Azoarcus olearius: one gene and its partner. The protein of the gene in region 1 interacts with the protein of each later gene in a pairwise test. Links are inferred from orthologs where the notes say so. Each region holds a gene or a part of one and is shown on either strand. Other genes may lie near its edges. The genes, in order: rlmB and tsaE.

The links.
Region 2: the proteins of rlmB (region 1) and tsaE interact in binary tests that used the Escherichia coli proteins (3 or more experiments, as listed by UniProt). The link is inferred for Azoarcus olearius from one-to-one orthologs.

Annotation. Positions count from the first base shown.
Region 1 is NZ_CP016210.1:1,046,968-1,050,278, forward strand. What follows is about bases 230-3,228. They hold rlmB (23S rRNA (guanosine(2251)-2'-O)-methyltransferase RlmB), read left to right. Parts: upstream 230-1,346; coding sequence 1,347-2,111; downstream 2,112-3,228. Other genes in these bases: rnr (ribonuclease R), read left to right, coding at 230-1,354; dqs_RS05000 (nitrate regulatory protein), read left to right, coding at 2,276-3,228. Outside these bases: more of rnr, read left to right, coding at 1-229; more of dqs_RS05000, read left to right, coding at 3,229-3,311. UniProt on the Escherichia coli protein: Specifically methylates the ribose of guanosine 2251 in 23S rRNA.
Region 2 is NZ_CP016210.1:1,422,299-1,425,322, reverse strand. Bases 59-2,770 are described here. They hold tsaE (tRNA (adenosine(37)-N6)-threonylcarbamoyltransferase complex ATPase subunit type 1 TsaE), read left to right. Parts: upstream 59-1,009; coding sequence 1,010-1,531; downstream 1,532-2,770. Other genes in these bases: dqs_RS06675 (N-acetylmuramoyl-L-alanine amidase), read left to right, coding at 1,474-2,770; queG (tRNA epoxyqueuosine(34) reductase QueG), read right to left, coding at 59-997. In the rest of the region: more of queG, read right to left, coding at 1-58; more of dqs_RS06675, read left to right, coding at 2,771-2,865; peaD (quinohemoprotein amine dehydrogenase subunit beta), read right to left, coding at 2,938-3,024. UniProt on the Escherichia coli protein: Required for the formation of a threonylcarbamoyl group on adenosine at position 37 (t(6)A37) in tRNAs that read codons beginning with adenine.

The DNA of each region.
Region 1 (3,311 bases):
CGGCCTCGCCTACGAGGCCTACACCCACTTCACCTCGCCGATCCGCCGCTATCCCGACCTGCTCGTGCATCGCGCGATCAAGGCCGTGCTCGCCGGCGAGCACTACGCCGCGGGCGACTGGGACGACATCGGGCTGCACTGTTCGACGACCGAACGCCGCGCCGACGAAGCCACGCGCGACGTTGTTGCCTGGCTCAAGTGCTACTACATGCAGGACAAGGTCGGCGAGGAGTTCGAAGGCAGCGTCTCGGCGGTCGTGCCCTTCGGCCTGTTCGTCGCGCTCGATGGCATCTTCATCGAAGGCCTGCTGCATGTGTCCGAACTCGGCGCCGATTATTTCCACTACGACGAAGCCCGCCACGCGATGCTGGGCGAGCGTACCGGCAAGCAGTTCCGCCTGTCCGATCGGGTGCGTGTGCAACTGGTGCGGGTCGATATGGAAACCAACAAGATCGACTTCCGCCTGGTCGAGGGGCCGCTGCTTGCCAAACCGGCGCGAAAGGCAGCCGCCCCTGCAACCGAAGCGCTCGTCGAGGTGCCGCAGGACGCCGCTGCTCCCGTCGCCCCCGCTGGCGGCCGCAAGCGCAAACCGGCCGTGGAGAAGGCGCCGCAGCGCGCCACGGAAACGGTAGAATCGCCGCCCCCGCAGACGGCGGCGGCGAAGACGAAGCGCGCGCGGAAGGCGCCGGTCGTCGAGGTGGCAGCGGAGGCGACCCCGACGGCCGCGGCAGAGCCGGCGAAGGCCTCCGCGACGCGGACCCGGCGCCGCAGCGCAGGGGCTGTGGCCGAAACCGCCGCGGTGACGGCCGGCACGGCTGCTTTCCAGGCGGAGACGCCGGCGGACGCGGTGGTCGCCGAGTCGGCGCCCAAGGCGAAGACCAGGAAGACGGTCAAGCGGGCCGGGCAGGAAGACGGCGTGGCGTCGGCAGGCGAAAGTGTGCCGGCGGAGCCCGCCGCGCCGGCCAAGACCCGTCGCAAGACTGCGGCGCCCGCGCCGGTACCCGAGGCGAAGGCGAAGCCTGCGACCAGGACGCGTGCCGCCAAGCCTGCTGCGCCGGCGGAGGCACCGGCGACAGAACAAGCGCCCTCCGCCGGGGCGGCGCCGCGCAAGCGTGCCGCGCCGAAGACGACCGCCGCGGCCCGGCCCGATGCGGAGGACGCGCCGACGCCGAAGGCACTGACTACCAAGAAAGGCGCGAAGGCCAAGGCGCCGGCAGCCGTAGCCGCCGGCGCGGCAACGGGCGCGAAGGCCGCTGCGCGCAGCAGGGCCAGGGCCACCACGACAACCGAAACCGGCGACAAGGCGGAGCCCGCCAAGCCGGCAACAGCAAAGAAGGGTAAGCGCATTGGCTAAACCAGCAGAATCCTCGGCCACGCGCCTGATCTACGGTTTTCACGCGGTATCGGCCAAGCTCCGCCACGCGCCCGAGGCGGTGCTGGAGGTCTATCTGTCCGGCGACCGCAAGGACGCGCGGGTCAAGAAATTCCTCGCGACTGCGGAGGCGGTTGGCACCCGCATCGTGCCGAGCGAACACGAGCGGCTCGACGCACTGGTGGGCACGCGGCGCCATCAGGGCGTGGTGGCGCGCATCGACGCCACCCGGCGTGAGATCAAGCTCGCCGACGTGCTTGACAACCTCGACGAGAACGCGCTGATCCTGGTCCTCGACGGCGTGCAGGACCCGCACAACCTCGGCGCCTGCCTGCGCGTGGCAGATGCCGCCGGCGCCCACGCGGTGGTCGCACCCAAGGACCGCGCGGTCGGCCTCAACGCCACCGCCGCCAAGGTCGCCAGCGGTGCGGCCGACACGGTCCCCTACATCACCGTGACGAATCTGGCGCGCGCGCTGCGCGAAATGCAGGAAGCCGGCGTGTGGGTGGTGGGCGCGGCCGGCGAGGCGGAGAAATCCGTCTACCAGGTGGACCAGCGCGGCCCGCTCGCATGGGTGCTCGGGGCCGAAGGCGACGGTCTGCGCCGCCTGACCCGCGACACCTGCGACGAGCTGGCGCAGATTCCCATGCACGGCTCGGTCGAAAGCCTCAACGTGTCGGTGGCGAGCGGCATCTGCCTGTTCGAGGCCCGCCGCCAGCGCGCCGACGTTAGCGCCTGAAGCCCCGCGCGGGCGGCGGGGGGACGCACGGCCACTATGGGTGGCATGCAACCTGCATGCACGCTTGGCCGCAAGGTTACCGTTGTCGTTCCCGGCCCGAGGGCGTATACGCGCCCGGAGCGCGCGCCGGGATTGCCTATGATGCTGAAGCAAGGAGAGAAGCGATGAAGTCCGCGCTGGGTTTCCTGGTCGCGGCCAAGCGCTGCGAGATCCACGGGCTGGAGCAGCTCGAAGTGACCTGCGGCCTGGTCAAGGGTGTCAGCGAGCTGGTGCACATGCTGCAGAAGGAGCGTGGCGCTTCCAATGTGTTCCTGGCCTCGCGCGGCAGCCGTTTCGCCGACAAGCGCAGCGAACAGGTTGCCGCCACCGAGGCGGTCGAGATCCAGGTGCGCGACCTGTTCGACCGCCTCGCCACGGATTCCGCACGCATGGCCGGCGGCATGCGTCTTTTCAGCCGTATCGCCTACGTGCTGCACGCGCTCAACGCCCTGCCGGCGCTGCGCGAACAGATCGAAGGGCTGCGCCTGGGGCCGGAGCAGGCCACGCATTCGTTCAGCGAACTGATCGCCGGGTTGCTGGCGGTGGTGTTCGAGGCCGCGGACACCGCGGTCGACCCGGCGATTTCGCGTGCGCTGGTGTCGCTGTTCAATTTCATGCAGGGCAAGGAGCTGGCCGGGCAGGAGCGCGCGGTCGGTGCCGCCGCGTTGGCCGCCGGGCGCTTCGAGGCCGGCGAGCAGCAGCGCATGCTGCACCTCATCGAGGCGCAGGAGCGCTGCTTCCAGCTCTTCATCGAGTTCGCCGATCCCACGCTGCGCACGATCTGGCGCAACGCCCAGGTCGCGCCGGAGATCGCCGAACTGGAGCGCATGCGCCGCATCGCCACGACGACGCCCGCCGGGCGCCCGGTGGACGACACCAGCCAGCGCTGGTTCGACTGCGCCACCGCGCGCATCGACGTGATGCGCCAGGTGGAGGATTGCGCCACCAACGCGCTGCTGCAGCTGTGCGAGAACACGCTGGCTGCCGCGCGCACCGAACTCGCCGAGCACGCCGCGTTGCTCGACACCCTCGAGGCCGCCGGCGGACCGGATGTGCTGCCGCCGGCGGCGCTGTCGGCACTGGTGGAGCGCGCCGGTGTGACGGCACCGGCAGGCGCGCCGGCCGCGCCGGAAGCGCTGCACGCGGCCGATGGGCTGGGGC
Region 2 (3,024 bases), 380 kb from region 1 along the record:
CGTCGGCGCGGCTGCGCAGCGCGGCGATCACTTCCGGCGTCGCGGGCGCATTGCCCAGCGCCACCGCGATGTTGCGCAGCCAGCGTTCGTGGCCGATGCGGTGGATCGCGCTGCCGGCCGTGCGGGTAGCGAAATCCTCCGCGGACCAAGCGAACAGCTCGCACAGCGTCGCCTCGTCCAGCCGGTGGCGCGGCGCGAAATCCGGCTCGGCGCTGAGCTGCGCGAAGCGGTTCCACGGACAGGCAAGCTGGCAGTCGTCGCAGCCGTAGATGCGATTGCCGAGCAGGGGGCGCAGCGCCTCCGGGATCGCGCCTTGCAACTCGATCGTCAGGTAGGAAATGCAGCGCCGCGCGTCCACCTGGTAGGGTGCAACGATGGCGCCGGTGGGACAGGCGCCGATGCAGGCGCTGCAACTGCCGCAGTGGGGCTGCACCGGGGCATCCACCGGCAGCGGCAGGTCGGTGAACAATTCGCCCAGGAAAAACCACGAGCCGGTGCGGTCGAGCAGCAGCGTGTGCTTGCCGCGCCAGCCGGCGCCGCTGCGGCTCGCCAGCTCCACCTCCAGCACCGGCGCGGAATCCACGAACACGCGATAGCCGTGCGGCACTTCCGCCGCGATACGGTCGGCCAGCTGCTGCAGGCGCTTGCGCAATACCTTGTGGTAGTCGCGCCCGAGCGCATAGCGCGACACATAGGCGCGGGCCGGATCATTCAGCGCGGCGCGGGCATCGGCCGCATCGGGCAGATAATCCATGCGCGCGCTGATCACCCGCAGGGTGCCCGGCAGCAGTTCGGCCGGACGCGCGCGCTTGAGCCCGTGGCGCGCCATATAATCCATCTCGCCGTGAAAACCGGCCGCCAGCCAGTCCATCAGGCCCGGTTCCGCATCCGCGAGGTCCACCCCGCCGATCGTCACCGCGCTGAAGCCCAGGGCCTTGCCCCATTCGCGGATGCGCTGCACCAGCCCGGCCAGGTGTTCCGCGTCCGCCCCTGTCACCGAGAGGTTTCCATGATCAGCATCGTTCACGCCGCCCATGATAGCGAGGCGCAGCTGGACTTGCCCGCCGAAGCGGACACGCTGGCGCTCGGCGCCGCGCTGGCCGGGGTGGTGCGCGCGGGCCTGCATGTCTGGCTGCAGGGCGACCTCGGCAGCGGCAAGACCACCCTCACCCGCGGGCTGCTGCGTGCGCTCGGTCACGAGGGCAAGGTGAAAAGCCCCACCTACACCTTGATTGAACCTTACGCTCTTTCTAGATTAGACTTATATCACTTTGATTTTTATCGCTTCAATGCGCCCGAAGAATACCTGGATGCGGGGCTGGACGAATACTTCGCCGGAGATGGCGTGTGCATCGTCGAATGGCCGGACAAGGCCCTGCCCTACCTCCCTGCGCCCGACCTCGAACTGCGCCTCGACCGCGCAGGCGAAGGCCGTCGCGCAAGCATCACGGCGCACAGCGAGCCGGGGCGAACATGCGTGATCGAACTGACCAGCCTGCTGCGCCAGGGGCGGACGACGCCGCCCGCCTGAACGACAGCGACGACCTCCCCGCACCGCGCCGCCGGCTCAGCCGCCGCGAGCTGCTCAAGTTCTCCGGCGCCGCGCTGACGCTGCTGGTCACCCGCACCGGCCATGCCGCCGCGAGCCTGCTCGCGGTGCGCGTCTGGCCCGCCGAGGAATACACCCGCATCACGCTCGAAGGCACCGCCGAGCCGCGCTTCACCCACATGCTGGTGAAGGACCCGGAACGCCTGGTGGTCGATCTCGAAGGCGTCGAACTCAACAGCGTGCTGCAGTCGCTGCCCTCCAAGGTGCTCGACAGCGACCCCTACATCCGCCTGATCCGCGCCGGGCAGAACCGCCCGGGCGTGGTGCGCGTGGTGATCGAACTCAAGGCCGAGATCAACCCGCAGGTATTCACGCTGCAGCCGGTGGGAGACTACCGCCACCGCCTGGTGCTCGACCTCTACCCCACCCAGCCGGCCGATCCGCTGCTGGCGCTGATCCAGAAGCCGTCGCCGATGGATGCCGCCGCGGGCGACAGTGGCAGCGGCAGCGGCGCCCAGCAGCCGACGCGCGACACCCGCCCGGCGACCCCGCAGCAGGATGCGCAACAGACCGCGCGCCGCAACGCGCCCAAGGTCAACCGCCTGTTCACCGTCGTGCTCGACCCCGGCCACGGCGGCGAAGACCCGGGCGCCGTGGGCCGCGCCGGCAGCTACGAGAAAAACGTCACGCTGTCGATCGGCCGCCGCCTCAAGCGCAAGATCGACGCCGACCCCAACATGCGCGCGGTGCTCACCCGCGACGACGACTTCTTCGTGCCGCTGGCCCAGCGCGTCACCCGCGCGCGCAAGGTGCAGGCCGACCTCTTCGTCTCCATCCACGCCGATGCCTTCGTGCGCCCCGAGGCGCGCGGCAGTTCGGTGTTCGTGCTGTCCGAAAGCGGCGCCTCCAGCTCGGCCGCGCGCTGGCTGGCGCAGAAGGAAAACGACGCCGACCTCATCGGCGGCGTCAATCTCGCCAAGCAGGACGGCCACCTCGCCCGCACCCTGCTCGATCTCTCGCAGACCGCCACCATCAACGACAGCCTCAAGCTCGGCAAGGCGGTGCTGTCCGAACTCGGCGACATCAACACCCTGCACAAGGCCCATGTCGAACAGGCCGGCTTCGCGGTGCTGAAGGCGCCGGACATCCCGTCCATCCTGGTCGAGACCGCCTTCATCAGCAATCCCGAAGAAGAGCGCCGCCTCAACGACGACGCCTACCAGGACAAGATGGCCGACGCCATCCTGCGCGGCATCAAGCGCTACTTCGAAGAAAACCCGCCCAATCCGCGCGTGAAGGTGGCCCAGCTCGGCTGAGCCGGGTTCCACCCTCGCGGGCGTTTCACGACCGTGCGGGGCCGGCGCCGAAGGCCCCGCCCCGCACCCTCCTCAGCGCATGAACACCTGCCCGGTGCCAAGCGACATGTCGCCGCCGGGCAGTTGCACGTTGGTCACCTTCTTCAGCGTCTCGGCGTC